3 regions of the Exiguobacterium sp. SH0S7 genome follow, and region 3 is predicted to be linked to each of the others. Evidence: riboswitches for the same ligand, from Rfam matches in the RefSeq annotation. Region 3 holds a riboswitch; each other region holds the start of a gene.
What was found. A riboswitch is a leader RNA that binds a small molecule or an ion and turns the genes downstream of it on or off. The one in region 3 is predicted to bind S-adenosylmethionine.
Positions count from the first base shown of each region.

Region 1: it holds a riboswitch for S-adenosylmethionine, as region 3 does, so the genes downstream of both, EVJ22_RS00315 (MetQ/NlpA family ABC transporter substrate-binding protein) here and EVJ22_RS13015 (Na+/H+ antiporter NhaC family protein) in region 3, are expected to answer to the same signal.
Region 2: it holds a riboswitch for S-adenosylmethionine, as region 3 does, so the genes downstream of both, EVJ22_RS02810 (methionine ABC transporter ATP-binding protein) here and EVJ22_RS13015 (Na+/H+ antiporter NhaC family protein) in region 3, are expected to answer to the same signal.

Region 1 is NZ_SJVA01000001.1:50,951-60,772, forward strand. It holds gene EVJ22_RS00275 (M48 family metallopeptidase) at 5-661, shown strand; gene EVJ22_RS00280 (methyl-accepting chemotaxis protein) at 711-1,616, opposite strand; gene EVJ22_RS00285 (hypothetical protein) at 1,985-3,235, opposite strand; gene EVJ22_RS00290 (hypothetical protein) at 3,245-4,546, opposite strand; gene EVJ22_RS00295 (DUF302 domain-containing protein) at 4,651-5,034, opposite strand; gene EVJ22_RS00300 (Spx/MgsR family RNA polymerase-binding regulatory protein) at 5,209-5,604, shown strand; gene EVJ22_RS00305 (methionine ABC transporter permease) at 5,635-6,297, opposite strand; gene EVJ22_RS00310 (methionine ABC transporter ATP-binding protein) at 6,269-7,303, opposite strand; gene EVJ22_RS00315 (MetQ/NlpA family ABC transporter substrate-binding protein) at 7,313-8,134, opposite strand; SAM riboswitch class I at 8,212-8,315, opposite strand; gene EVJ22_RS00320 (iron-containing alcohol dehydrogenase family protein) at 8,357-9,373, opposite strand; gene EVJ22_RS00325 (aminotransferase class I/II-fold pyridoxal phosphate-dependent enzyme) at 9,370-9,822, opposite strand, start outside.
Region 2 is NZ_SJVA01000001.1:539,696-549,517, reverse strand. It holds gene EVJ22_RS02835 (hypothetical protein) at 1-589, shown strand, start outside; gene EVJ22_RS02830 (arsenate reductase family protein) at 636-989, shown strand; gene gcvH (glycine cleavage system protein GcvH) at 1,038-1,421, shown strand; gene EVJ22_RS02820 (PTS sugar transporter subunit IIC) at 1,466-2,521, opposite strand; gene EVJ22_RS02815 (thioredoxin family protein) at 2,712-2,969, shown strand; SAM riboswitch class I at 3,422-3,527, shown strand; gene EVJ22_RS02810 (methionine ABC transporter ATP-binding protein) at 3,606-4,634, shown strand; gene EVJ22_RS02805 (methionine ABC transporter permease) at 4,624-5,286, shown strand; gene EVJ22_RS02800 (MetQ/NlpA family ABC transporter substrate-binding protein) at 5,316-6,146, shown strand; gene EVJ22_RS02795 (MDR family MFS transporter) at 6,251-7,465, shown strand; gene sufC (Fe-S cluster assembly ATPase SufC) at 7,638-8,399, shown strand; gene sufD (Fe-S cluster assembly protein SufD) at 8,412-9,680, shown strand; gene EVJ22_RS02780 (cysteine desulfurase) at 9,682-9,822, shown strand, end outside.
Region 3 is NZ_SJVA01000012.1:5,562-15,383, reverse strand. It holds gene EVJ22_RS13020 (GGDEF domain-containing protein) at 1-1,543, shown strand, start outside; SAM riboswitch class I at 1,642-1,737, shown strand; gene EVJ22_RS13015 (Na+/H+ antiporter NhaC family protein) at 1,809-3,092, shown strand; gene EVJ22_RS13010 (TVP38/TMEM64 family protein) at 3,129-3,761, opposite strand; gene trhO (oxygen-dependent tRNA uridine(34) hydroxylase TrhO) at 3,985-4,926, shown strand; gene EVJ22_RS13000 (divergent PAP2 family protein) at 5,044-5,469, shown strand; gene EVJ22_RS12995 (PucR family transcriptional regulator) at 5,573-6,796, shown strand; gene ald (alanine dehydrogenase) at 6,928-8,058, shown strand; gene murB (UDP-N-acetylmuramate dehydrogenase) at 8,123-9,043, opposite strand; gene EVJ22_RS12980 (diacylglycerol/polyprenol kinase family protein) at 9,198-9,822, opposite strand, start outside.

The DNA.
Region 1 (9,822 bases), on a different contig from region 3:
AACGATGAGCGTACGCATTATCCGCCATAAACGGCGGAAGAAAGCGGCTTTCTACATAACGGCCGAAGGGATCGAGCTCCGCATCCCGGCCCGACTGTCGAACCGGGTCGTCGAGACGATCTTAAAACAGCATGCGGACTGGATCGAAGACCGGCTCGCGGCATTACCTAAAGCCCCGTCATTGCCGAACGACCGGCTCCGTTATCGAGGTGAGACCGTGTCGCTCGTGCGCACGAACACCGTTGACGCCTTCGACTACGACGGTACAGCTTTCCGGTGCCCGGACCGGTGGGACGAGTCTAGGATAGGGGCTGCCTACGAGGCGTGGCTCCGCGACGAGGCGCTCACTTATGTCACCGGGCGGGCGCCCCACTATGAACGTCTGCTCGGGGTGAGCGCCGCGCGCATCCGCATCGGCCATCAAAAGACGCGCTGGGGCTCGTGCAGCTCGCGCGGGACGATCTCGATCAACGTCCGGCTCATGCTCGCGCCGGTTGAGGTGATGGATTACGTCATCGCCCATGAATGGACGCATCTCGTCCATTTCGACCATTCCAAATTGTTTTGGTCGACTTTATCCTCTGTTTATCCGGACGTCGATGGTGCGATGGCCTGGTTGAAACAATACGGCCATACGCTCGTCGTCAAAAAAACCAATTGAGCGGACTCGCCACCGACGACGGTGGCGGTTCCTTCAATTGGTTTTTTCGTCAGATCGCCGAAGTGAACTGTTCGGCCGTCCCGTTCAATGACTGGGCCGACTGCTCGATCTTCCCGAAGCGTTCGAGCGTCGCTTCCATGATGTTGACACTCGCATGAATGTCTTCGTTCGATCGTGAGACGCCGTCGACGATCGAGGCGAGCTCTTTGTTCATCCCCTCGGTGTTGGCCCTGACCTCGATGACGGCGCGCTCGACGAGACGAGACAAATTACGGACCTCGGTCGCGACGACGTTGAAGCCGAGGCCGTGTTCACCTGCCCGCGCCGCCTCGATGGCGGCGTTCAGTGACAACAGGTTCGTCTGGGCCGCGATCTCTTTGATCGTGCTGGCGATTTTCGTGATCTCTGCCGCTTGGTCTTGAAGGTTGCCGAGCGTCTTCAAGTTTACCGATGCGTCCGACTCGAGCCGCTCGATCGTCTGCTTCAAATGTAGGCTCTCCTCCATGCCACGGCGGGCCCGGTCATCAAGATTCTCGGCCATATCACGGAACGTGCGGGCGTATCGTTCGATCGTCTGTTGCCGCTCGGTGATGTCCGAGGCGATCTTGACGACACCGATGACGTCATCCCCCTCATAGATTGGCATATACGTCGCCTCGAGCCAAATCGAGTCGCCCCGGGCGTCGACGCGCTCGATCTTGTCGGCCGAGCTGAACCCGTCGAACAACTTGTTCCAAAACGCTTGATAGTCCGTACTGTTGACGAAGCTCGGCGTACAGAACAGATGGTGCTGCATCCCGACCATCTCATCGCGTTTGTATTTCATCGCCTTGGCGAAGGCGTCGTTCACATCGACGACACGGCGCTGGCGGTCAAATCGAATCATCGCCATGTTCGCTTCGATGGCGCGAAGCACGTCTGGTGACGATAGGCTGACATCTCTTGTTTCAATCATTCCGATAATTCCCACCTTTATAATTTGAGTTATTTTAGGACATTTTTCCTTTGTTAGTACAATCGAATTCAAGTGTAACTTGTGACAAAAGTCCTGACTAGCGCCGTTTTTAATAGTAAGTCAATATCTTGAGTTTGAAGTATTTACCAACTTCATCACAGGTTATCAGACAATGAATCGCAAAAAAAGAACTCCTCGTTTACAGGAGTCCCATTCGGACCTTTTCGTGAAACTGACGGTGCTGATCTTGTAAAAAGATTTGCTTCTACATAGTTGTCGATTCTTCGGTCAGTTGCGCGCGTCTGGCGGATTCATCGACACCGCCAATCGTCGCTGCAGCCGAAGTCTCATCAAACCAAACGCTCTGCTTACTCCACTGCACTGGGAAAAAGTTCATGGAATATTTTCGCACCTTCACTCGACAACTTGAACTGTTCGTCCGTGTTCATATCTTTCACAAAGACATCAACTTTCTGCGAACGTTTGTGGTAACTCAACTCGAACTGTTGACCACGATTTCCTTTCAGCAGCGTCAAATACATGTACTCTCCTGCTTCCCCATTCTTGGTCGAAGGTGTCCCCGTCTCGAGCGCCTCGGTCAATCGTTCATAGCCTTGCCCCTCGATGCTGACCGCGTCCGGATAGTAAAACGGGACACTGGGATGGTACGGGTATTTATGGACATAACCGATCGAGACGGCATCGGTATCGGTCGGCTCCGTGATGAATGGATTCGGTTTGAATCGGATCGAGATCGTCTTCGTCATCTTTTGACCGTTTGACTCGTAGGTTAATTCGTATAACGGAAACGGTTCGAGCGGTTCGAGCGTACCGCCTTCAAGAAGCGTCCGGACATTTAAGTTGTCGACTCCGTCCAGTAATTCGCCATCGTTCAACGAATACTGTCCATAGTGAATCCCGTCATCCGACATTAACATGTATGGCGTCTTCGTCTTCGTGCCATATCCTAGCGCCACATGAGTGTCCTCCCTGACCACGTAAGGAGCAAAATTTAAATACGGTGTGAAGACCCCGTCGTCCCCGATTCCAAACTCGATGGACCCGTTGAAACCGGGCAAGATCGTATAAAGACTATCCAAGAATGGACGAATGGTCAGGTCTTGCCCGTAAGGATGGATCGCTTCTTCCCGTGATAACCTTTCCCGAATTTCTTCTGTCCCGCTTACTACGCTAGGTAGCAACGAGATCTCGCGTGCGGTCTCGTCTTTCAAAAACTCCGGTCTTGCATCCAGCTTGACCGCCCGATATCCCTCAACGTGGTCCGACTTACACAGCGCGTAAACGGCATCACCTTCGACGAACGATGTCTCATTGAAGGCGTATGTTTCAGTATCGGGCTCAGTGAAAGGCATTCGGCTTGCAAACGTCACGCCAAGTAAGGATAGATGGTCCTCCTCGATATCGTTGAGTAACTCGCCTTGTTCACAATAGGTCAACATGTCCTTGGCCTTGATTGCCTGCACTTCAAGGTCATGTGTGATGTGCTCTGCCGTCCAATGGGCCTCGACAACATCATATCGGACTACTTCTTGGTCCCGGGCGCATCCTGCAGCCAAAACGAATAGCGATAGACAGATTCCTAATCCGAACTTTTTCATCAGTTCACCTCAATTCTTCGGTTTCTTCTTCAAGTCGGGGAAGTAGGACAAGAACGTCTCCGCCCCTTCGCTCGTCAGTTTATACGTTTCCTCAGTAGATTGGTCCGTCACGTAGATATCCAGTTTCTTCGATCGCTGTTTATAAGTCACCTTGAATTCCTGACCTTTGAGCCCGTCGACGATCGTTAGAAGCGGATAGTCGCCCTGATCGCCTACACGTTTCGTCGGCTCGGCGGAATCGATTGCTTGAATCAGATCATCCATCTCGTTGCCGGCCGCACGCAACACAGCGGGATAGGATACTGTCGATTCGTTGTCAAACGGTTCCTGATGGAGATACACGAGCGGCCCGGTCACAATCGGCATATACTCCTCGTTAGGATGTGTCTCGAGCGTCTTTCGTTCATCAGTGGACAACAGCTTTGCGGCACGATATGTGATGCTTGCTGTCTCGGTCACCGCTTCTCCGTCGCGGGTGTAACTGAACTCATATAACGGATAGGTCTTATTCGGCACGAGTTCCGTGTCAAGCGGGAGTCTCTTGACGACGAGGTCGTCATACGTCGGTTCTTCTTTCGTTGGATCATTGATTGTATGTAACGGACTGACCGAAACGTAAAGGTCAGCAAGTAGTAATAACACGTATGGTTTGGCGTCACGCGAATCATAGCCAATGGCTAATTTGACATCTTCCACATCCGCCATCATCGGTTCGAACGCGAACAAAGGGAATTGGCTCGGCCGATCCCCGACGGTCAATTCGATCTCTCCGTGGATCGCAGGAGAAAACGCCATGACCGTATCGGGAAACGGCTCGATTTCATTCCCGGCCTCTGTCAATTCATCAGCATTTTGCACGGCGAGGCGAGCGGCTTCGTCTGCTGGACGGACAGACGGATAGTGCCGAATCGAATGACCCGCAGTCAAATCGACGAACTCCGGGAATGCATCGACCATTTCCACTGAATAATGTGGTGAGGCCATATCCCGACACATCGCATAATTTTCGTCCCCTTGTATGTATGTCACGGCTTTAAATCCATATTCCCAACCCGTGTCCGTCATCGGATGGCGGCTCGCCACGACCGTATCGAACACAGTCAGGTCGCCCTTCAACTCGGTCGTCAAGTCCCCAGTGCAGGCCGCGAGCGTCTCACCGGCCGATTCGAGCACCACTGGTTGTTCTAGTGAATATTTGCTGACGGTCCAATGGGCGTCGACATACGACAAGTTCACGACGTCTTGTTTCTCTTCACCACACCCGGCCAACAAGCTCGTGGATATTACAAGTAAACCGACTAACTTTTTCAAATTATCCGCCCCTTGAATTTTATTATCTCCAATTTTACCATTATATTACTTTGGAGAGGGTATGAAAAACCCGCCCATGAAATTGGACGGGTGCGATGAATCGATTAGATGCTGTTATCGATGGCGCGTGTCAGTCTCGTCTCGACATCCAGTGCGATGGACTGGAGCGACTCGTCCTCGATCAATTCGATCAGTTTCGTCGGTTTCGGCATGCCGACGTGGGTCGCCCCGTCTTTCGTGAAGACGGCGAGCTTGCACGGCAGGAAGTAGCCGCCCTCACGGTGCGCCGTGATGACTTTCTTGGCCTCTTTCGGGTTGCACACTTCGAGGATACGATAGTCCCCGTCGATGGCTTCACCTTTCTCTTTGAGCGTATCACTCAAGTCGAAATCCCACAGCACGCCGAACGCTTCGTCCTTGAGCGTCGCTTTCAACTTCTCGACCACTGCTTCGACCGACTGATCCGTCTTCACCGTATAATCAAACATGTAAGCCCCTCCTTGTTTGTTGTCTCTCTCGTCATGTACCCGAACTCGCTTGAAACGAATCGTTCCGACGATTTCGAAAAAAGTATATGTGATTTGAAACATATTCTACGCCGAACCCGTATAATCGAGAGACAATAAAGTAATCCAACCTTAGGAAAAGGAGAAGTGGTTGTCGTGACGGTCACCGTATTCACGCATACAAGCTGCAGTTCTTCCCGCAAGACGCTCGATTGGTTACGCGAACAGAATATCCCGTTCATCGAGAAGAAATTGACCGACCAAGGAATGTCGTTCACCGAGTTCAAGGAGATGCTCCGGCTCACCGAAAACGGGACGACCGATCTCTTGTCTGTCCAAAAAAGTGTCTACAAACAAGCGGCCGACCAGCTCGACGAGATGTCGCTCCGCGAACTGTACAGTTTTGTCGCGACGCATCCGCAGATCTTGAAGAGTCCGATCGTCGTCGATGACAACCGGATCCAGATCGGGTTCAGCGAGAAAGAGATCCGGACGTTCATCCCCCGGCATAACCGGATCGCCGACTTGAAACGACTATTAGACAAACAGTAAGAGCGCCGCAAATTTTGCGACGCTCTTTTGTCAGGCTTTCTTTAGCCGGGCCGCCAAGCGGTTGCCGAACGATTGGATCGACTGCACGAGCAGGATCAAGACGAAGATCGTCACGTACATGACTTCCGGCTCGAACCGGAGATGCCCGTACTGATAGGCGATATCTCCGAGTCCGCCCGCACCGACGAGACCCGCCATCGCCGTCGCACCGATCAGACCGATCGTCGCGATCGTCAGACCGAGCACGATCGACGACCGCGCCTCACGGATCAATACGTACCAGATGATCTTACGCGTCGAGATGCCCATCGCCTCGTACGCCTCGACGACGCCGCGATCGACTTCGAGCAGTGCCGACTCCATCAAACGGGCGATGTATGGCGCCGTGAAGACGATGAGCGGCAACAGCACGCCTTGGACGCCGATCGTCGTCCCCATGATGAAACGGGTGAACGGCAAGATGAAGAATAGCAGAATGATGAACGGGATCGAGCGGACGACGTTGATCACGCTCGACAATGCCCCGTAAAAGTAACGGTTCGCGAGCCGTCCATTCGGCCGCGTCAAGACGAGGAGCGTCCCGAGCGGCAAGCCGATCAGTGTCGAGATGACGAGCGCGATGCCGGTCATCGTCAGCGTCTGGATCGTGCCCGTCCAAATCAAGTCACCCCATTTTTCCCAAAACTGCAGCATGGTTCGTCACCTCCTTTACTTTGACGCCGCTCGCTTCAAGGTAGCGGACGGCTTGGTCGGTCTGTGCCCGGTCCCCGTCGAGATGGACGAGCAAGTTGCCGACGAGACCGCCTTTCAGCTTTTTGATCCCGCCCCCGATGATGTTCGGCAGCAGGCCGAACCGTTTCGTCAGCTCGGCGAGGACGGCCTGTTCGGTCTGGTGACCGATGAACGACAAGTTGACGAGCGTCCCGTGCGAGCTCAACACGTCGACGACTTCTTTCGGGACGTCGAGGTTCGCTTTCAAGAAGCGGCGCGTCGTCGGATGCTGCGGGTCCGAGAAGACGTCGAGGACGTCGCCTTCTTCGACGATCTTGCCGGCGTCGATGACGGCGACCCGGTCACAGATGCGCTCGATGACTTCCATCTCATGGGTGATCAAGAAAATCGTCAGACCGAGCTCGCGGTTGATCTCGAGCAACAGATCGAGGATCGACTCGGTCGTCTCCGGGTCGAGCGCGCTCGTCGCCTCGTCACTGAGCAGGATGTCCGGCTCGTGCGCCAAGGCCCGGGCGATGGCGACGCGCTGTTTCTGGCCGCCGGAGAGTTGCTCCGGGTAATGTTTACGGTGATCGGTCAGTCCGACGATATTGAGATACTTGTCGACCCGCTCGCTGATCGAGCGTTTATCGAGTCCTTCTAGGCGGAGCGGGATGGCGACGTTGTCTTCGACGGTCGCCGTCTTCAGCAGGTTATAGTGCTGGAAGATCATCCCGATGCGGTGACGGAGCTTTGATAACCCTTTTTTGTCGAGCGTCGTGATGTCTTGTCCCTCGATCTCGACTTGACCTGACGTCGGCCGTTCGAGCAGATTGATCATGCGGATTAGCGTGCTCTTGCCGGCGCCGCTCCGTCCGATGATGCCGAAGATCTCACCTTTTTCAATCGTCAGCGAGACGTCGTCGAGTGCCGTGACGGTCCCTTTGTTCACCGTGAACGTTTTTGAGATCTGTTTGAGTGCGATCATAGTGCCTCCTTAAAACGCCGGGACGATCGAGCCGTCGAACGTCTCTTCGATGAACGTCCGGACCTCGTCCGAGTGGTAGTAAGATTTGAGTGTCTCGACGACTTCATCGTCTTTGTTGTCGGTACGGACGACGACGTAGTTCGGGTACGGGTTGTCGACCGTGTCTTCATGGAACAACGCGTCCTCATTGATCGATAGGCCGGCACCCATCGCGAAGTTCGTGTTGATGGCCGCGAGCGCGACTTCCGGGAGCTGGGTCGGGAGCTGTGACGCCTCGAGCTCGATGAATTCGAGGTTGAGCGGGTTCTCGGCGATGTCACGTTTCGTCGCCTTGTCCGTCAATCCTTCTTTCAAGGTGATGAGTCCGGCCGTCTCATACAGGCGCAGCGCCCGAAGTTCGTTCGCCGGGTCGTTCGGGACGGCGACTTTATCGCCCTCCTTCAACTCCTTGATGTCCGTCAGCTTGTCCGAATAGAGCCCCATCGGGAAAGCGACCGTCTTGAACACGTCGTCGATCTTATAGCCTTTGTCCGCCTTCTGCAGCTCGAGGAACGACAGCGTCTGGTAACTGTTCACGTCGAGACTGCCTTCGTCGAGTGCGGTGTTCGGCGTGTTGTAGTCGTTGAACACCTTGATGTCGAGCTCGAGGCCATCCTCGGCCGCGAGTTCTTTTACTTTCTCGGCGATCTGCTGGTGCGGCCCACCCGTCACGCCGATCGTGAGGGCTTCTGTGCTGAGCGATTCGCTCGCGTCCGATTGGCCGCACGCCGACAAGGCGATGGCCGCGAGTAGAGATGTTCCTGCGAGTACTGTTTTCTGTTTGATGTTCATGAATGATTCCTCCTCCAAAATAAAAGCCCGCTACTCATAAAGAGTGGCGGGCACGACAAGTCAAAGACAGTCGGACACGCTCATCTCCCAGACGTTTCGTCTGTTGGAATTAGCACCATGATCATTACGATCTGGTTGCCGGGTTTCATAGGGCCAGTCCCTCCACCACTCTTGATAAGCTATCGGTCTTATTTAATTGTTATCATCTTACTTTTAATTCTTTTATTTGTAAACAGAAAATACTAAATTTTCAAAAATTATTTTCAAATAGTCAATATCGAGCGTTACGGGTGAACGTTGCAACTCGGTCTCGACCCGGACCGCGTCGACCAGTTGCGGTATGTCGGCCGGCACGAGTCCGAGCGTCTCAAGTGACGTCGGCGCGCCGATCCTGGCGAGCCACGCCTCTAAATATGGGGCGTCAGACGAGCCACGCAACCGTTCTTGGACAAGGAGGCCGAATCCGACCTTGTCGCCATGTAAGAACGGGTGGGTCGACTCGAAGCGGCTGAGCGCGTTGTGAACGGCGTGGGCGACGGCAACGCGTGTCCCGGCGTCCCCGAAACCACCGACGGCGCCGCCGACGGCGAGGATGTGATCGACCGCGAACCGGGTCTCTGGCCCATACGCGGTGAAACTGGACTCACTCAAGTCGAGTTCGACGAGCCGGCCGCATTGCTCGGCCAAGGCGAGACCGGTGTTGACGCCGGCGTCAGGCGAACTGTCGCCGCTCAAATAGCGGGCCTCGTAAAACTTGGCGACCGTGTCGATGACGCCGGCCCGGAAGTAGTCGTACGGCGAGTCGGTCACGACCCTTGCGTCGACGATGACCCGCTCGATGACGACGCGGAACACGTCGTAGCGGACGTATGCCCCTTGCTCGTCATAGATGACGCTGAGCGGCGTGAAGGCGGCACAGTTCGAGGCGAGCGTCGGGATGACGATCAGCGGGACACCTTGCCGGTAAGCGACGAGTTTCGCCGTGTCGACGAGCTTACCCCCACCGATGGCAATGAGGACGTCCACATTTTTCAAACGGAGCCGTTCGACCTCAGCGTCCGTGCATTCGCCGCCGAACAGCGATGTCGGATAGGCAGTGATCGCTGGCAGGACGCGCTTGACGACGTCAAAACCGTTCTGTCCGCGCAGCACGTGAGCACGACGGCCATCGATCAATTCATCGAGCCGCTCGAGCGCGTCATCCGCATGGTCGTACTCGAGCACGGCTTGGCGGATCATGCCCGGACCTCTTCATACGTCGCAAACAGTTTCTCGATCCGCTCGACGGCCTCGTCGATCTTCGGCTCGGCGGAGACGAGCCCGAACCGGACGTACCGCTCGCCTTCTGAGCCGAAGAAATAGCCCGGCGTCACGGCGACCCCTGCCTCGTGGAGCAGCTTATGGGAGAACGATTTGGCGTCCCCGTCCGGCACTTTCGCCCAGACGAAGAACGAGCCACTCGGGGCCGTGATGTCCCATCCGGCCTGACGTAACCCGTCGACGAGCCGGTCGCGGCGGGCCTCATACAACCGTGACAAGTCGTCCCGGAGCGAACGCGGTGACTCGAGCGCGGCGATGGCCGCCTCTTGGATGGCCGAGAACACGCTCACATGGACGTGGTCCTGGTACGTGTTGATCGCCTCGATGATGTCGCGGTTGCCGACGGCGAAAGCGACCCGCCAGCCGGA
Region 2 (9,822 bases), on a different contig from region 3:
CTTTTTGATCGTCGAGGACGGACGAAAAACCCGCTTCATCGACAACTTGGACTGGCTCGAGGTTGAACCGATCGCTTACCAGTTCCAAAACACGAAAGACGGCCATAAAGTCATGTATGCGGACGGTATTTACGCCGAGTTCGCCGTCTTCGATTTGCCTGAGATGCCACACATCGCCTACACTCCGGGACGGATCGTCTGGAAGCGGGAGGAAGCGCTCGAATCGTTCGCGACGCCGAAACTCGTCACACAGGCTCCCGACGCCGCGCACTGCTACGAAGAGGCGCTGACGAACCTGTACGTCGGTCTGCTCCGTGAACGACGCGGAGAGAAGCTCGCCGGCTTCGAACTCATCCAAGTCGCGGCCGTCAACAACGTGTTGAAAGCACATGGAGAGACGGGCGACCCGTTCAATCCGACGCGCCGGGTCGAGATACGGCACCCGGAGCTCGTCGCCGGGCTCAGCGAATGGCTTCCAGGTTACGGCAAGTCGGTCGAAGCGGCCGCGGCGATGCTGAGCTATATCGAAGCGCGTCACCCGGTCAACGCGACGCTGAAGCGAGAAATCGCACGCTTGCTCGAAGCGTGATTTGCGGGAATGGAGTATGCTACAGTAAAACAAGAGGTGATGAAACATGGTGACACTATATGGCTATCCGCCATGCAGTACGTGTAAGAAGGCAGAGAAATGGTTGAAGGAGAACGACGTCGCGTATACATACGTTCATATCGTCGAGGCGACACCGTCAAAAGATGAACTCACGTCGATCTGGCAACAGTCAGGATTACCGCTCAAAAAGTTTTTCAATACGAGCGGGCAAGTGTATCGTAACGAAGGTATTAAAGATAAGCTCCCGAATTTGTCAGAAGACGAACAAATCGAGCTTTTAGTCAGCAATGGTATGCTTTTAAAGCGCCCAATCGTCACTGACGGTCAAAAATCGACGGTCGGTTTTTCAGAAAAGTCATTTACAGACGTTTGGGGCTAAGTGCTATAATACACATGTGATTCTAATTTATTTGAGGGGGAAGTCAAGATGAGCAAAGTACCTGCAAATCTACGTTATTCAAAAGAACACGAATGGGTTGAAGTGAACGGAAGCGTTGCCCGCATCGGGATCACGGATTTCGCACAAAGCGAACTAGGGGACATCGTGTTTGTGGAACTTCCTGAAGTCGGCGGCACGATTTTGCTCGACGAGCCGTTCGGTTCGGTCGAATCGGTCAAGACGGTGTCTGAACTGTACGCACCGATCTCTGGGAAAATCACGGCGGTGAATGAATCACTCGCGGACTCGCCGGAACTTGTCAACGAAGCACCGTTCGAAGGCGCATGGATGATCGAAGTCGAGTTGAACGATTCAACGGACGTCGACAAACTCATGTCGGCAGAAGAATATGAAACGATGATTCAAGGCTAACAAAAATCCCGGTTTCTCTTTATGAGAAGCCGGGATTTTTTGATTTAGTCGAAGTCGAGGCGGTAATGTTCAGGCTGGATGAGTGATGTCCGGTTGAACAGGCGATAGAAGACAATCCCGAGCGTCACCGGAATGAGGCCGAACAAGACGATGACGAGCATGACGTTCCAGAGCGCGAATCCGCCTGGCATCAAGTGCAGGGCGTTGACAGGTCCAATCAGTCCAGAGACACCGAATCCGGCACTGATCGGTGTTCCTTCGATACGAAGGATACCGGCGAGCGCCCCGAGAATGGCCGCGTTCGCGAGCACAGGGAGCATCATGATCGGACGACGGACGAAGTTCGCCATTTGAATTTTCGGTGAGCCGAGGAAGTGAGCGAGCGACGTCCCGGTCGCGTTCATCTGCCACCCGGCGATAGCGAGACCAAAACCGGCTGCGACGACGCCGAGGTTAGCGGCCCCGGCGGCAACACCGGACAGACTGATCGCCGTCGCGATCCCGACCGTCGAGATCGGGGAGACGATGATGAGCGAGAACGCCATCGCGATCAACATGCCCATCACGATCGGTTGGAGTTCAGTCATCGTCATGATGACTGTGCCGATGTACGTCGTGATCTGTGAGATGTACGTGAGTAAGAACATGCCGATTCCGCCGGCGATGACGATGACCGTCATCGGTAAAACGAGGACGGTGTACGTCTTTAAGCGTGGCGACAGCTGCATTACCATATATGTCGCGAGGGCGGCGGTCACACCGGCCGTGATGACGTCGCCGATTCCCGCCATGAGGAACGCGTCTTCCTCGATACGGATAGCGCCGCTCCCGACCTGGGTCGCGATACCGATCGTCCCGGCCTCGAGCGCCGAGCGTCCGAATTGCATCGCGACGGTGACACCGATGATGACCGGGAGCAGGCGCATCGCGATCGTCGTCGCGTCTAAGATGAACTGCAAAGACGGAAAATACGGTAAGATGGCTTTCGTTAATTCACCGAGCAACGCGCTCGGGATGAGGGCGATTAAAATAGCGAGACTGAGTCCGTTCAATACGTTCATCAAAAATTGTTTGCCTGTCAGTTTCGTTTGTTCCGTCATAAGTCGATTCACCTGTCCTTTTCTACGTATATGCTGTTATGTACGAAAGCGTTAAAGTTAATGACCATACTATGCCTCTTTTCGTGAAGCGTCAACAGGAAATGTTGAACGATTCAGAAAATTCGTGGGGTGAGCACAACTTTTGAACAGATCGGCTCACATTCATATACTTATAAAAGAGGTGAGAACAATGATTACAGACGGATTGTTATATATATACGCCCCGATGTGTGGAACATGCGCTGTGGCCGAGCGGATGCTCGCCGTCGTCGAAGCGGTCGACCCGACACTCGCGATTGACAAGCAGGACGCCAACTTTATCCCGCAAGAGTTAGAAGCGTATCAAGTGATGAGCGTCCCGGCGCTGTTAAAGCTTAAAGACGGCCAAGTCGAAGACCGATTATATGCGTTCCAAAACGTACAGCACGTCCTATCTTTCGTTAAATGAGATAGGATGATTAGAATAATCAGAAAATTTTAAATAATCAGTTGACACAAAAAGTTCACGAATGGTATATTCATTACAACATCTTACTTGAACACAATATAGGACGAGATTCTCCAGCCATCAAGACGTTTTAGAACAGCCGGTGCATCACTTTACGCGACTTTTAGGTGGACCTTCCCTTCGATTGTCCCCCAAAAAAATCAAGCGCAGGGACACCTACCGCGTAACCGCATGGTACGTTCTAAGGCCGAGTGATGGATGGCTTGAATCCCCCATATAAGGATGAACACTCTGATCGGGCAAAAGAGTTTCATCTATGGGTTGTCCTTCCGTGACTCAAGGTGCTACGTTCTGTGTCATCCTCGGATGGCACCTTTTTTTGATTTTTCGCACAAAATAGTTTGACATGAAAATAATGTGTCGCTATTATAAAGCTAATCGAATAAACAACACTCTTATCAAGAGAGGCTGAGGGACTGGCCCTATGACGCCCAGCAACCGCGGAGCAATCCGAAATGGTGCTAATTCCAGCAAGGTGAGAACCTTGGAAGATGAGAGCAATCGTTGTCCGTACCGATAAAGTACGCACGTTTGCTCAAACGTGTGTACTTTTTTTGTTGTCAGGAGGGAAAGGTATTGATTCAATTACGTAATGTGGCCAAATGGTTCGACACGAAGAACGGTCGAGTCCAGGCGGTCGATGATGTGTCGCTCACAATCGAGAGCGGCGAAATTTTTGGAATAATCGGATATTCAGGGGCGGGGAAGTCGACGCTCATCCGTCTGCTCAACCGACTCGAGTCACCGTCAAGCGGTGAAATCGTCGTCGCAGGGAGCGAGCTGACGAAGCTCACTCCGAAAGAACTGCGCGGGGTGCGCAAAAACGTCTCGATGGTATTCCAACACTTTAACTTATTATGGTCGCGCACGGTCGCTGAGAACATCAGCTTCCCGCTCGAACTGATCGGGGTACCGGCCAGTGAACGTAAACGCCGCGTCCAAGAGCTCGTCGATCTCGTCGGTCTCGCCGGACGTGAAGACAGCTATCCGTCGCAACTATCGGGCGGTCAAAAGCAGCGAGTCGGGATTGCCCGCGCGCTCGCTACAAATCCAGACGTGCTCCTCTGCGATGAAGCGACGAGCGCACTCGACCCGAAGACGACCGATTCGATTCTCGAACTGCTCGTCAGCATCAATAAGAAACTCGGACTGACGATCGTCCTCATCACCCATGAGATGCACGTCATCCAAAAGATCTGTCATCGCGTCGCCGTCATGGAGGCAGGGAAAGTCGTCGAGACCGGCCAAGTCGCGGACGTGTTCCAACATCCGGAACAGCCGATCACGAAAGAGTTCGTCAAACAGATCGGTGCCGTCGACGACATGTCGCTCACGTTCGAGCATTTGAAAGCACGTTATCCGAGTGGCCAAATCGTCAAACTTAAGTTCTTGAACGAGACGGCCGAACAGCCGATTTTATCGGAAGTGTTGAAACAGCACGACATCGGCTTCAACATCATCGGCGGTAACGTGACGCAGTCCCAAGTCGGCGCGCTCGGAACGCTATTCATCCAATTGATCGGAGAGCCGGCTGAAGTCGAGCGGGCCATCGCCTCAATCCGATTGCAGGCAGTGGAAGTGGAGGTAGAAAGCGATGTTTCCTAATGTAGATTGGCAAGTCATGCTCGAACAGACGTGGGAGACGCTCTATATGACGCTCGTCGCAGGAGCCGCGACATTCGTCATCGGTCTCGCCCTCGGCATGCTCTTATATGTCACGAACGAACCGCTCATGATGAAGAATCGTCCGATTTACACGATCATCAGCGCGGTCGTCAACGTGTTCCGCTCGATCCCGTTCATTATTTTGATCATCTTGCTCATTCCGTTCACGCTCCTTCTCGTCGGAACGATGCTCGGCTCGACGGCGGCGCTCCCGGCGCTCATCATCGGTGCGGCCCCGTTTTATGCACGTATGGTCGAGCTCGCACTCCGCGAAGTCGATCGCGGTGTCATCGAGGCGGCCGAGTCGATGGGCGCGACGAAATGGCAGATCGTCTATAAAGTGTTGTTCCCGGAAGCACTCCCGGCCATCGTGTCAGGCATCACGGTGACGATCGTCGCCATCGTCGGTTACACGGCCATGGCCGGAGTCGTCGGGGGTGGTGGTCTCGGGAACTTGGCGTTCCTCGAAGGGTTCCAGCGTTCACAAAGCGACGTCACGTTCGTCGCGACCGTATTGATCTTAGTCATCGTCTTCGTCGTTCAGTTCATCGGCGATCGACTCGTCTCAAAAATCGATAAGCGATCAGCTTAATCAAATACAATCATATGGAGGGTTTTATAATGAAATCATGGAAAACAGTACTCGGATTGACAGCAGCATCAGCACTCACAATTCTCGCGGCATGTGGCGGCGGGGACTCAGAATCAGGCTCGGGCGACGACAAGACGCTCATCATCGGCGCGTCGAACGTACCACACGCCGAGATTTTAGAGCACGTCCAAGACGAATATGAAGAAAAAGGCTACACGCTTGAAATCAAGAAGTTCCAAGACTACGTGCTCCCGAACAAGACGCTCGCAGCTGGTGAGCTCGACGCGAACTACTTCCAACACGAGCCGTACCTCGAGTCACAAATGGCTGAGAACAAAGACTATAAATTCGCTTCAGCCGGCGGCGTCCACATCGAGCCGATCGGTGTCTACTCACAAGACTACAAATCACTCGATGAGCTTCCGGACGGCGCTGAAATCATCATGAGCTCGTCGGTCGCTGACCACGGACGAATCTTGACGATGCTTCAAACAGAAGGCTTGCTCACACTCGCTGACGGCAAGACGACAGACGCGACAGTCGCTGACATCGTCGACAACCCGAAAAACTTGGAGTTCAAGACGGACGTCGAAGCGGCACTTCTCCCGCAAGCGTTCAACAACGGTGAAGGCGATGCCGTCCTCATCAACACGAACTACGCGATCGATGCCGGCCTCAACCCGCTCGAAGACGCAATCGCTCTTGAAGGCGAAGACTCACCGTACGTCAACTTGATCGTCACGCGTGAAGGCGACGAAGACGATGAGCGCGTCAAGGCACTCCTTGAAGTATTGACATCAGAAGAGACACAACAGTGGATCTTGGATGAGTACAAAGGTGCGGTCGTACCGGTTAAATAATGATTGATTTTAGGCTCGGGACATCCCGGGCCTTTTTTGTTTGCAGTGGTTTTGCTTCAATAATAGAAGTAAACTATTTATATGTAGAAAAAGGGGGGATCCGGGTGAGCATACGACACATTCATCCGCTGACGCTAGGCGTCTTGTTCGGTACATTTTTTGCACGGCTGTCGACGTTTTTTGTCATGCCGTTTTTTGCGATTTATCTCGCGACGCTCGGTTTCTCGGCGAGCGTGATCGGGACGGTGTTCGCGACGTCGGCATTATCCGGTCTATTTATGAGCTTTTTCGGGGGGACGCTGTCTGACCGCTACGGGCGCAAACAGCTGATGTTGATCGGTATCGGTTTGAACGCCTTGACGTTCACCGGTTTCGCACTCGCAACGGAGCTCGTTTGGTTTTACATATTTTCGGTATTGATGGGCGTTTCACGTTCATTCCTTGAACCGGCGTCACGAGCCTTGATCAGCGACACGACGCAACCCGACCAGCGCGTCATCGTCTATAATGTGCGCTACTTCATGATCAACATCGCTGCGGCGATCGGACCGCTGCTTGCGGTCGTCTTGTCACTTACGGGAGCGAAGAGTGCATTCTTCGTCGTGACCGCCGTCTATATCCTTTACGGCCTCGTCATCTCGACGTTGTTCCGGAAATATCCGTTTGAAGAAGGGGACGGCGTCAAAGTGCGGCCGCGCCTGACGGAGACGTTCCGCGTGTTAAAAGAAGACAAGACGTTCCGCTTCGTCATCATCGGCATGATCTTCGCCATCATCGGCTACAGTCAATTCAATTCGACGTTGCCGCAGTTCATCGCGTTTCACGACGGATTCAGTGACGGGTCGCGCCTATTCGCTTATCTGTTGACGGTCAACGCGATCACCGTGCTCATCGTGCAGTATCCGATCATGAGGTTCGGCATTCGCGTCTCGCCGATCAAGTCGCTGTTCTTTGGGATCGCGACGCTCTCGATTGGGCTGTTGTTAATCGGCTTCGCTGCCGAGGTGTGGGTATTGTTCGTCGCGATGGTCATCTTCACGGTCGGGGAAGTGCTCATGTTCACGATGACGGACGTGTTGACAGACGATTTGGCACCGGAACATTTGCGCGGCACGTATTTCGGGGCGATGGGGTTGACGGCACTCGGTCAATCGATCGGGCCGGTCATCGGCGGACTGCTGCTCGACGGCTTCGACAACGCGTCGCTCCCTGTATTTGGGAGCCTAGCCGTTCTGACCGCGTGTGGCGCCTTCTTCTTCACCGGCGCGCTACGGGAAAAACAAGCGAATTCGGTTCAAGTCGAGGAAAATGTTGGATAATGTCTTGATTTCCCGATATTCTCATTCTCAACATTTATGTTTTATTGAGAATGAAATATAAGGTGAGTCGCTTGAAATAAAAAATTGCCTAGATTAAGATTAGAATATATCTAATCTACGCCAAAAATGGCGAGAAAACGGAAGGGGTATCCGAATGTCTAACGTACCACACATGAAAATTGATGACCTCCGCGTCTCAATCGAAGGAAAAGAGATCGTCAAAGGTCTTAATCTTGAAATTAAAGGTGGCGAAATTCACGCCATCATGGGTCCTAACGGGACTGGTAAATCAACACTCGCATCTGCCCTCATGGGTCATCCATTGTACGAAGTGACAGGAGGGAGCGTCGACTTGAACGGAGAAGACGTCCTCGAGATGGAAGTAAATGAACGTGCGCAAGCAGGCATGTTCCTCGCGATGCAGTATCCAGCTGAAATCAGCGGAGTCACAAACGCCGACTTCTTGCGCTCAGCGATCAACTCGCGCCGCGAAGAAGGCGAAGAAATCTCACTTATGAAATTCATCCGCGAACTTGATTCGAAGATGGGCGTTCTTGAAATCCCTTCAGAAATGGCACACCGCTATTTGAACGAAGGCTTCTCGGGCGGAGAGAAAAAACGTAACGAAATCCTTCAAATGATGATGATTAAACCGAACATCGCGATTCTTGATGAGATCGATTCAGGTCTTGATATCGATGCGCTCAAAGTCGTCGCTAAAGGTGTCAACGAAATGCGCACTGAAGAGTTCGGCTGCTTGATCATCACGCACTATCAGCGTCTCCTCAACTACATCGAGCCAGATTTCGTCCATATCATGATCGACGGTAAAATCGTCATGTCGGGCGGCAAAGAGCTCGCACAACGACTCGAAGCAGAAGGTTACGACTGGGTGAAGCAAGATCTTGGGATGACAGTAGACACAGAAGCGTAAGGGGGCTGTACGATGACCGTACAATTTGAATTAGATGCACAAGCAGTAGCGGCACGTGCAGAGGCGCTCGGTGGACCAGCATGGATGGTCAACCGACGTAAAGAAGCAGCAGAACTTGCGCCGACTCTCGCCTTGCCTAAAGTTGAAAAAATCAAGATTGATAAATGGGATTTCACAAGCGGAGACGTCGAGCTCGCGAAGCTTGACGGGTTGACGCCTGAAATCGAAGCATTGCTCGGAGACCACCGGACAAACGTGCTCGTTGAACGCAACGGTCATGTCGTCTATAACGAACTTACGATGCCAGAAGGCGTCTTGTTCATGGGAATCCAACAAGCGATGGAACAACATCCAGACCTCGTCGAGAAATACTTCATGACAGAAGGCGTTCGTATTGACGAAGATCGCTTGTCTGCCTTGAACGCAGCGCTCACGAACGGTGGGGCTTTCTTGTACGTCCCGAAAAACATGCAATTGAAAGACCCGCTTCAAGCCATCTTCACGATGGAACAAGCGAACGGTTCGTTGTACCACCATACGATCGTCGTCGCCGATGAAGGCAGTGAAGTGACGTATGTCGAAAGTTTCTTGTCGAACACGAATGAGCCGCACACGGTCAACGCCGTGACGGAAGTGTTCGTCGGAGCGAACGCGAAAGTCGTATTCGGTGGGGTCGACCAGCTCGCTGAGTCAGCACTCACGTTCATGAACCGCCGCGGTGTCGTCTACGAGAACGCTCACCTAGATTGGGCGCTCGGACATATGAACGACGGCAACACGCTCGTCGAGACGAAGACGCATCTCGTCGGAGACAACACGTACTCGAACACGAAAGCAGTCACGATCGGTCGTGGCGCGCAGAAGCAAAACTTTAACATCCGGACCGACCACTTCGGGAAGTCTTCGGAAGGGTTCATCTTGATCCACGGTGTTCAAAAAGACTCGGCAACAGCGATCTTCAGCGGGACATCGATGATTCATCACGGTGCCTCGAAGTCAAACGGTGTCCAAACGGAACGCGTTCTCATGTTGTCTGAAAAAGCACGGGGTGACGCCAACCCGATCCTCCTCATCGATGAGGATGACGTTATGGCCGGCCACGCCGCTTCAGTCGGACGCGTCGACGACATTCAGTTGTACTACTTGATGAGCCGCGGTCTGTCACGTAAAGAAGCAGAACGTTTAATCATTCACGGATTCTTGAACCCGGTCGTCGAGCAACTCGCGATCGAGTCGGTCAAAGACCGTCTCCGTGAAGTCATCGAAGGGAAAGTGCGTTAAGATGATTGATGCCTCGATTCGTAAACAGTTCCCGATTTTAGATCAGGAAATCAACGGCCATCCGCTCGTCTATCTCGACAGCGCGGCGAGCTCCCAAAAACCGCTTGCTGTCATCGAGGCGATCGAGGATTACTATCGCCGC
Region 3 (9,822 bases):
GCTCGTCATCATTTTCCAAATGGACTCGATTGAACGGAAAGGCGTCTATTTCACGTTTTCAGAAAGCATCGTCCTCATCATCTTTTTATTCTTTGATTTTGAGACGGCGCTCCTCGTCAACCAAATTGGACTCCTCGTCTTTCAGTTCGCCAACTTAAAACCGCGCGTCGCGCTCCGCCGCTTCCGGTTCACTTATCCGTGGAACGCGATCACGTCATTTTTAGAAATCGCCATCCCGGCAAGTGTTTACTTGGCACTCGGCGGTGAGACCGGTCTTGGCTTCTATTCGCAGGATTCGTTCGTCCCGCTCCTCGGTCTGATCAGCGCCATCATCTTGAACACGATTGTCCAAAAATATCAAGTCGGCTGGTGGTTCCGCGTCGATATTCCGGTCCGAGATTTTCTGAGTATCGCTTTTTACACGTATATCGTCAGTTTCGTCTTCATCTTTGCCGCGTCGTTCTTCCGTGAGACGAACTTGCTCGTCGTCAGTAGCATCGCGGCCGCCCTCACGTTCTTTATTAAGCGGTTGATGATTCAAAAAGGGCGCCAGGACGCGTTCAAGTCATTGATCGAACAGTACGATGAAGCGAAAGAGGCAGTCTCCCTGTCTCAAAGCGAGGCTCAGGCGATTGAAGTGTTCTTGAGTCAATGTGAGCGCCTCAACCAATATGATAAAGGGTTTGTCGAGTTCGTCCTGTTCGACCGAACGCTCTATTTCGATTTGTTGACGCGACAGCCAATCGACCGTCCGCTCGTCTTCGACTTGATGGATGCGCGCCATCCACACGCCAAGTCTGTCGATTATGAGATGCGTTTCGAATGGGACGCAGCGTTGTCAGATGCGTTTCATGACGACTACCACAGCTTCATCTCGGTCCAGTCAGAAGAGATTGACGGGATCCGCACACGCATCGTCATGATCGGTGAACACGTCTATGGCTATCCGCCCATCATTCAAAACGAGATGGTAAAATTGTTGAAATCATTCAACCGAACGATCAGCCGGTGCCACGAACGCGACCGCCTATACACGGAAAGCCGCACCGATAGCTTGACGCTGCTCGCCAACGCGCGCGCGTTCTACGAGTATGGGATTCAACAAATCTCGGACGGTTCGATGTACCCGATCTCGGTCGCGATGCTCGACATTGACTTCTTTAAAAAAATTAATGACACGCACGGTCACCAAGTCGGAGACAGCGTGCTCCAAGAGTTCGGGCGGCGAATTCGGCAAGTGCTCCGGACCGATGACTTTGCGGCCCGTTACGGGGGCGAGGAGTTCATATTGCTGCTCAATCATTGCGACGTCGACCAAGCCGTCGATATCGCCGAACGGATTCGGCAGAAGATTGAAGATAAGCCGTTCCGTGTCGATGGGGTCGATATTCCCGTGACCGCCTCGATCGGTGTCGATACGATTCAAGCGTTCGGCGACAAACGGCTTGACGATACGATCCGTAACGCTGACCGGGCCCTTTACGTCGGCGGTAAGTACGCCGGTCGTAACCGCGTCGCCCATTACAACTTTTTGACGACATGACTTCCCCCCGCGTCCACTGGCGCAGGGGAATTTCTGTTGACAACCCGATTTGAAACAGGTACGTTAGGAAACGTGTCTAACAACTACATCATGACGACTTTTTATCAAGAGAGACGGAGGGACTGGCCCTTAGATGTCTCGGCAGCGGGTAACCTGTGCCAAATCCAGCGAGCGTTCTGCTCGAAAGATGAAAAGGGTGTCTCTTACAGAGAGAGCCTTTTTCGGAAGGCTCTTTTTTTCTATTCTATTAAATGAGGTGAATCAATTGGAACAACCAACAGCTAACAAATGGGCACTCTTGCCTTTGCTCGTCTTCCTCGTCTTCTTCATCGGAGCAGGTATTTATTATGGCGACTTTTACAAGTTTCCGGTACTGATCGCGGCGTTGATCGCTTTAATTGTCGCTGCGATGATGACGAAAGGAAGCGTCACTCAGACCGTCGAGCGTATCGCACAAGGCGCCGGTAATCCAGGCATCTTGATCATGATATTCATCTTCCTGCTCGCCGGCGCGTTCTCGAGCGTCGCCGGTGCAATCGGTGCGATTGACGCGACGGTCAATGCGGCCTTGACGTTCCTGCCACCGTCACTCTTACTGAGCGGACTGTTCGTCATCGCTGCTTTCATCTCGATGGCGATGGGCACATCGACCGGTACGATTGCCGCGCTTGCCCCGATCGCGCTCGGCATCCATCAAGAGAGCGGGGTCAATATCGCAATCGCGGCCGCGGCCGTTGTCGGCGGGGCCATGTTCGGAGACAACTTGTCGTTCATCTCGGATACGACAATCGCTGCCGTAAGGACACAACGGACGAACATGCGCGACAAGTTCCGGACCAACTTTTGGATCGTGCTCCCGGCCGCAATCATCACGACTGTCCTGTTAGCCGTTCTCTCAAGCGGAGAATCGACGATTGAAGTGGCCGCGTTCGAATGGTACAAATTGATTCCGTATCTCGCCGTCATCGCCCTCGCCTTGACCGGACTGAACGTCATCCTCGTTTTGCTCGGCGGCATCGCGCTCGCTGGCATCATCGGGCTGATTGACGGAAGCTTGGCCGTCACGACTTACGTCACGGCGATGGCCGACGGCATGATGGGGATGGCCGAGATTTCGCTCTTGACGTTATTCATGGGCGGACTCGTCGGGCTCATCTCATATAACGGTGGACTCACCTATTTACGAGACGCACTCACGTCACGGATTGAACGCCGGGCTGGTGCGGAATGGAGCATCGCCGGGCTCGTCAGTGCGACGAACGTCGCGACGGCGAACAATACGATCTCGATTCTCGTAGCAGGCCCGCTTGCCGCGAATATCGCCGATACGTATGACATCGAACGGAAAAAGTCAGCGAGCGTACTCGACATCTTCTCGTGCGGGGTACAAGGACTTCTGCCTTACGGGGCGCAGCTCCTCATCGCCGCCGAGTTGACGAACACGGCGTCACCCGCCCTCGTCCCGTATATGTTCTATCCGTTCCTCCTGTTCATTTGCGGAGGTTTGGCGATCGTCTTCAACTTCCCACGTTTCAAAAAAACCAACTGAGCAAAAATCCTCGAAGGCGGCCGCCTTCGAGGATTTTTATGTTCTCGCTTCACGTTTACGTTTGAGCTCTTCGTTCCGTTTTTTGAAGGCGCGCCGTTTGAGAAGTTCTTCGAGACCCCGGCTAATCGCCCACAATACGAGCAAGAGCAAGCCGAGCATCGACAAGCGGAACGGGCTTTGGATGAACTCTTGCCACTGATCACCGATGACCGAGAAGATGATGACGACGAGCAGTTTCCCGAATCCGGCCGCCAATACGAACGTCCGGAGCGGCATTTGAATCAAGGCGAGTAAGTACGTGATCAAACTGACCGGGATGAACGGCAACGAATATAAGAATCCGAGCGAGATTGGACTCATATGGTTGATGCGATCGAGCCAATAGACACCCTGTTTATGTTTTTCGAGCCAACGCGTCATCGGTTTGCGGAACACGTAACGGACGGCGGCGAACACGAGGAGTGTCCCTGCCAAGCTGCCGATCCACGATAAGAGCACACCGAGCCAGAAGCCATACGTGGCCGCGTTCGCCGAGATGATCAAGACGAGCGGGAGAAACGGGAAAATCGCTTCCAGGAACGGGGCCCCGAGTCCAGCCCAAGGACCTCCCGGCAGTCCTTGGAGCCATTCAATGATGTTCAATATATATTGTTGGAGTGATGTGAGCATTTCAGTTTCCACCTTCGGCTTTCGTTACTACCTTTTACCCGAATTCGTTCAAGAGGACGCATCTCCCTGCTCTCCTCAAAAAAAAATAAAAAGTATTTGCGAAATTTCACTGTGATATCTATCATATAATAATGGACTTGTGGTTGCAGGCAAGTTCATTCGTCGAACGACACAACCCAACGTTCGTTTTCCTGCAAAAAACTGAACACAGGGGAGCAATAACATGGAAACAAAACCAATGCGGGTCTTGCTGTACTATAAGTACGTCAACATCGAAGACCCAGAAACACTAACACAACAACACCTCAAGTACTGTAAAGACCTCGGGATCAAAGGGCGTATCTTGATTTCTTCCGAAGGAATCAACGGAACGTGCTCGGGCACTTGGGAACAAACCGAACAGTACATGAACGATTTGAAAGCCGATCCATACTTCAGCGACATCGAGTTCAAAATCGATGAAGTCGAAGAGCATGCTTTCAAGAAAATTTTTGTCCGTCACAAACAAGAGCTCGTGACGTGGCGCTTTGATGGTGAGTTCGACGTGCCGAAACAACACGGTGCGTATCTCGAACCGGCAGAATGGAAAGAGATGATGAATCGCGACGATGTCGTCATCCTCGACGTTCGTAACAACTACGAGTACGATCTTGGCCATTTCAAAAATGCGATCAAAATCGACGTAGAGGCTTCTCGTTACATGCCAGATTGGCTTGAGGAGAACAAAGACCTCTACGAAGGGAAAACACTTCTCACGTACTGTACCGGAGGCGTCCGTTGCGAGAAATTTACCGCATATATGCGTGACCAAGGTCACGACAACATTTTCCACTTAAAAGGCGGCGTCGCCATGTACGGCAAAGACGAAGCAACACAAGGGGAAAACTGGGACGGCGAGCTTTACGTCTTTGACGAGCGCATCAACGTCCCAGTCAACACGGTCAATCCGTCAGTCGTTTCAACGTGCATGCACTGTGGAACGAAGACGGTCCGTTACGTTAATTGTGCCAACCCGGAGTGCAATGCCCAACACTTCTGTTGTGAAGAGTGTGAACCCAAACAGATGCGTTCATGCTCGAAAGAGTGTCAGGAGCATCCACGCAACCGCTATATCATCGAGAATATTGCGGAACAACTTCAAGAGACTGAAGGCGTCGTCGGGTAACAAAAATCGACCGAATAGCGTCGCGGGCATTTGCCCGCGACGCTATTTTTGACAGAAACTTTACGTCTAGCGCGGCATGGAATCGGGTATAGTGTAGATACTATTGTCAGACAGGAAGTGACTGAATTGCTCTTTAACGAACCGTTACTCGCCGCAATACTGGCCTGGTTTATCGCCCAGGCGGCCAAACTTGTGACCGAACTCATTCGAACACGTGACTTTGAACTTGAAATCATGTTCGCCTCAGGCGGAATGCCAAGCTCCCATACCTCGACCGTCGTCGCGCTCGCGACCGCGATCGGCCGGGCTGAAGGCCTCGACTCAAGCATGTTCGCCCTCGCGCTCACGTTCGCGACGATCGTCATGTACGACGCGACCGGCGTCCGTCAAGCCGTTGGTTTCCAAGCCCGTCTATTGAACGACTATTTTAAAGGGATCAAGCACGACACGCCAATCTTGAACGAACTCGTCGGCCATACACCGTACCAAGTCATCGTCGGCGCATTGCTCGGCCTCGTCGTCGGACTATTTTTCCCAATGTAAACGATACACATGTCCAGGCATGTCGGTCCCCTCTCAAAAACTGTCCATCTTTTTGTGAACTTTCACAACAGAGACGGTATAGTGATAAAGAGGAGGAATCGACATGCCTTTTTTACAGAAATCATATGAATCACTCGACACGCTCGCCGAAGCGATCGGGCAAGCGATCCGCGCACCGATCACGATCGAAAATCGCCACCATCAGCTACTCGCCTATAGCACGCATCCCGACTCGACCGACCCGGCTAGAATCGCGACCATCATCGGCCGTCGCGTCCCGGAAGCCGTCATCGAGGATTTATGGGAAAGCGGTATCCTGCAAGAGCTGATCGACCGAGACGAGCCTGTCGTCATCCCAGCCCGGATGGCCATCGGTCTAGGCGAGCGCGCCGCCGTCGTCATCAAGCAGCAAGAAGATGTGCTCGGCTACATTTGGAGTCTGGCCCGGACGACCCCTTTCTCCGAGCAGGAGCTCACCGTCTTGAAGGAAGGGGCAAGTATCGCCAAGAAACTGCTCATGACGATCGCCATGCACGAACGTCGCATCGATGCCGAACTCGAGCGTTTCTTTTTAGAAGTGCTCGCTTCGCCATACCTTGCTTCCGCACATCGGGAGCGCTTGAACGAACTTGCCCCGATCGCCGTTGCGAGTCGCCTGACAATCATCGACTGCTTGCAGCCGATCACTCCGCAATTTGCTGAGCGGTTATTTTATGCGCTTGCGACACAAGAAGCGATCGAGGTCGTCCTCCACGCTATCGACGGCCAACAACTGCTCGTCTGGCATTATATGAAGTCCGAGCTGTCTGAAGAAGAGGCCGCCCTCCTCCAGTGGACCGATCGCTTTGAGACCCAACTTCAAGACAAGTTCACTGACGCCGAACCTCGCCTCGGGATTAGCGGGCGTTTCTTCGAAAGCGATACGCTCTATGCCGCGACCGAGGAAGCAAGACGGGTCACATCGCTACGCCGGAAGTTCCCGTTCGAGCTCGCTAGTGCCCGGGCGTTCGAGCAAATTGGCATCTATCAACTCGTCCCCGATTTGTCCCGACGAATCGGCCTGCGCCTCGAGACGCACCCGACGATCGAACGGTTGCAGGCGTATGACCAAGTCCACCGCACCGAACTCGTGACGACGCTTGAATGGTATTTCTATTTTGAAGGGAACGTCAAACGAGTCGCCGCCCACCTCCATATCCATCCAAACACGGTCTTGTATCGGATTCGACGGATCGAAGAACTGACGAGCATCACCCAAGTCTCGCTCCCGGAACGGGCCGCTATTTATTTAGCGATCAAGGCCGGACAATATCGTCAAGACGACTGACCCCCACTTTGTGAAAAATCACAAAGTGGGGGTTGTCGCTTTTAGAATCCATGCTAAAGACAGCGATTTCACTTGGGTCTATACTAGAGGTGTGAACAAATTGTGTCAGCAGATAGAAAGGGGAACTACACATGAAAATCGGGGTATTGAAAGAGATTAAAAATAACGAAAACCGCGTCGCGTTGACGCCGATGGGTGCATCAGTCTTGACGGAACTCGGACACGAGGTGCTCGTCGAGACGGGAGCCGGCATCGGGAGCGGCTTCACGAATATGGAGTACATCGACGCTGGGGCAAGCATCGTCGATTCAGCACAGGACGTTTGGGGAGACGTTGAACTCGCCTTGAAAGTAAAAGAGCCACAGCCGTCAGAGTATCAATATTTCCGTTCAGACCTTACGCTCTTCACGTATTTACATTTAGCGGCCGAACCTGAACTCACGAAAGCGCTCGTCGATTCAGGCATGACCGCCATCGCCTACGAGACGGTCGAAGTCGACCGCACGCTTCCGCTGCTCACACCGATGAGCGAAGTCGCAGGACGGATGGCTGCTCAAATCGGGGCGCAAATTTTAGAAAAACCGCATGGCGGCAAAGGGATCCTCTTGTCAGGTCTTCCTGGAGTGCCTCGTGCGAACGTCACCGTCATCGGGGGCGGTGTCGTCGGGATGAACGCGGCCCGCATCGCGATTGGTCTCGGAGCCAACGTGACAATCATGGACATCAGCCCGGCTCGTCTCCGCCAAATCGACGACCAGTTCGGGAACACGATCAACACGCTCATCTCGAACCGCTATAATATCGCGAAGCAAGTCGCCGAAAGCGACCTCGTCATCGGTGCCGTCCTCATCCCGGGCGCGAAAGCACCTAAACTCGTCACGAAAGAGATGGTGCAACAAATGTCACCGGGGTCCGTCATCGTTGATGTCGCCATCGACCAAGGCGGGATCTGTGAGACGATCGATCATATTACGACGCATGACGCGCCGACGTACGAACGTTACGGTGTGCAGCATTATGCGGTCGCCAACATGCCAGGGGCAGTCCCGCGCACGTCGACGCTCGGTTTGACGAACGCGACGATGCCTTATATCGTCGAGTGCGCTCAAAAAGGAATCTTCCCGGCGCTTCGCGAAAATGCAGCGCTCCTCAAAGGATTGAACGTCATCGACGGTACGGTCACGTACGAAGCCGTCGCCCGCGACCTCGGCTATACATTCGTGCCGGCTTCTGAAGCGGTCACGAAGCAGCTCCACGCGTAATCGAACACATCCGAAATATGCGGACAGAAAGACGCTCGAACGATTGATTCGTTCGAGCGTTTTTTTATGCGTTTTCGACAGTGATATCCTCACCGATGATTTTCACTTCAGGTTCAAGTTCGATCTCAAACTTCTGTTTGACCGTCGCTTGGACGTGACGAATGAGCGAGATGTATTCAGTCGCTGTCGCCTGATTGATATTGACGATGAAGCCCGCGTGCTTGAGTGATACTTCCGCCCCGCCGATGCGCTTGCCTTGCAGTCCGCAATCTTGAATCAGTTTACCGGCGAAGTAACCGGGCGGGCGCTTGAACACACTGCCGCATGACGGATATTCAAGTGGCTGTTTCGATTCACGCTTATGCGTCAAATCGTCCATCACGTCTTTGATCGCTTCATAACCGAGCGGATCGAGTTCGAACGTCGCCTCTAAGACGATCAATCCTTCTTTTGAGACCCGGCTCGTTCGATAATCGAGGTCAAGCTCATCTTTCGAGAGCGTGAGTAGTCCGCCGTCTGGCGTCAAAACGACCGCACTCGCGATCACATCTTTCGTCTCGCCGCCGTAGGCACCCGCGTTCATATAGACGGCGCCTCCGACCGTTCCCGGAATACCGCATGCGAACTCCAGTCCAGACAGCTCTTCAGTGAGCGCCTTGCGCGACACGTCGATGATGGCCGCTCCTGCTTGGGCGATGATTCGGTTGCCGTCGCGGCGAATCGTGTTCAACTCGTTCAAGTTCAAGACGATGCCACGCAGGCCGCCGTCTCGAACGATCAAGTTGGAACCGAAACCGAGAATCATGAATGGTACGTTCTCGCGATGGGCGAGCTCAAGGACGGCTTGAACTTCTTCATACGTGTGTGGGGCCACGAAATAATCCGCTTTCCCGCCCAGTTTTGTATATGTGTGTGCTGACAGCGGCTCGTCTTGCTTGAAGCGCTCGGCCGGGATGATTGTGAGTAGTTGGTCTAAAAAGCTCATGCGTTGCCTCAATCCTTTACGGTCTATTTTATTAGTGCCGCAAGCGAAAAAGTTCGCCTCGGACACGTTGCTGAATGGTTTCAGTACGAAACACAGTATACAAATGTTTACCGAGAGTGACAAGCAACGTTTTCTTTACAATCTAGCGAATAGTTTATAACAATAATGATGTCGCGACGGCTACGACAATCGGGATTGTGAAATTATCCCAATCTCGATACGAAATCGCCTCTGTCAGCGTCGCTATGATGGAAATGATAAACCCATAAGTCACCACTTGCCACATCGGAATATCTTTCCACAAAAACAATAAAAAGAGTACCGCGTACGAACTTAAGAACATGGCCATGCTGCCTTGGAACGATCGCTTTTGCCCATACAGGTCATAGATCACCGTCCCGTATTTGCGTCCAATGAGGGCTGCTAAGCCATCTCCCCATGCCAATACGAGCGAGCCTGCTAAAAAGGCGAGCGGTTCCGTCTCGAAAAAGAAGAACAAGATGACGAGGAGTGCGATCGGGTAATAGACGGTCCCGAGCGACTTCCGCTCGGTCTGATGGACCGGAGACGGGCTCTTATATAGAAGCCACGCGTTTGCGAACGTAAAGAAAACGAGCGGTATGGCGGCGATGTACCATGTGTCCATCAACCAGACGGCGAGCAATGACCAATGCCCGACCGCAATATGTACGCTCTTTCGAATTGTCTCATCCGTCCAGCCGAGGCGCTTGCCAATCTGTTCGAGACCGACGAGAAACACCAGGACAATGACGATGGAC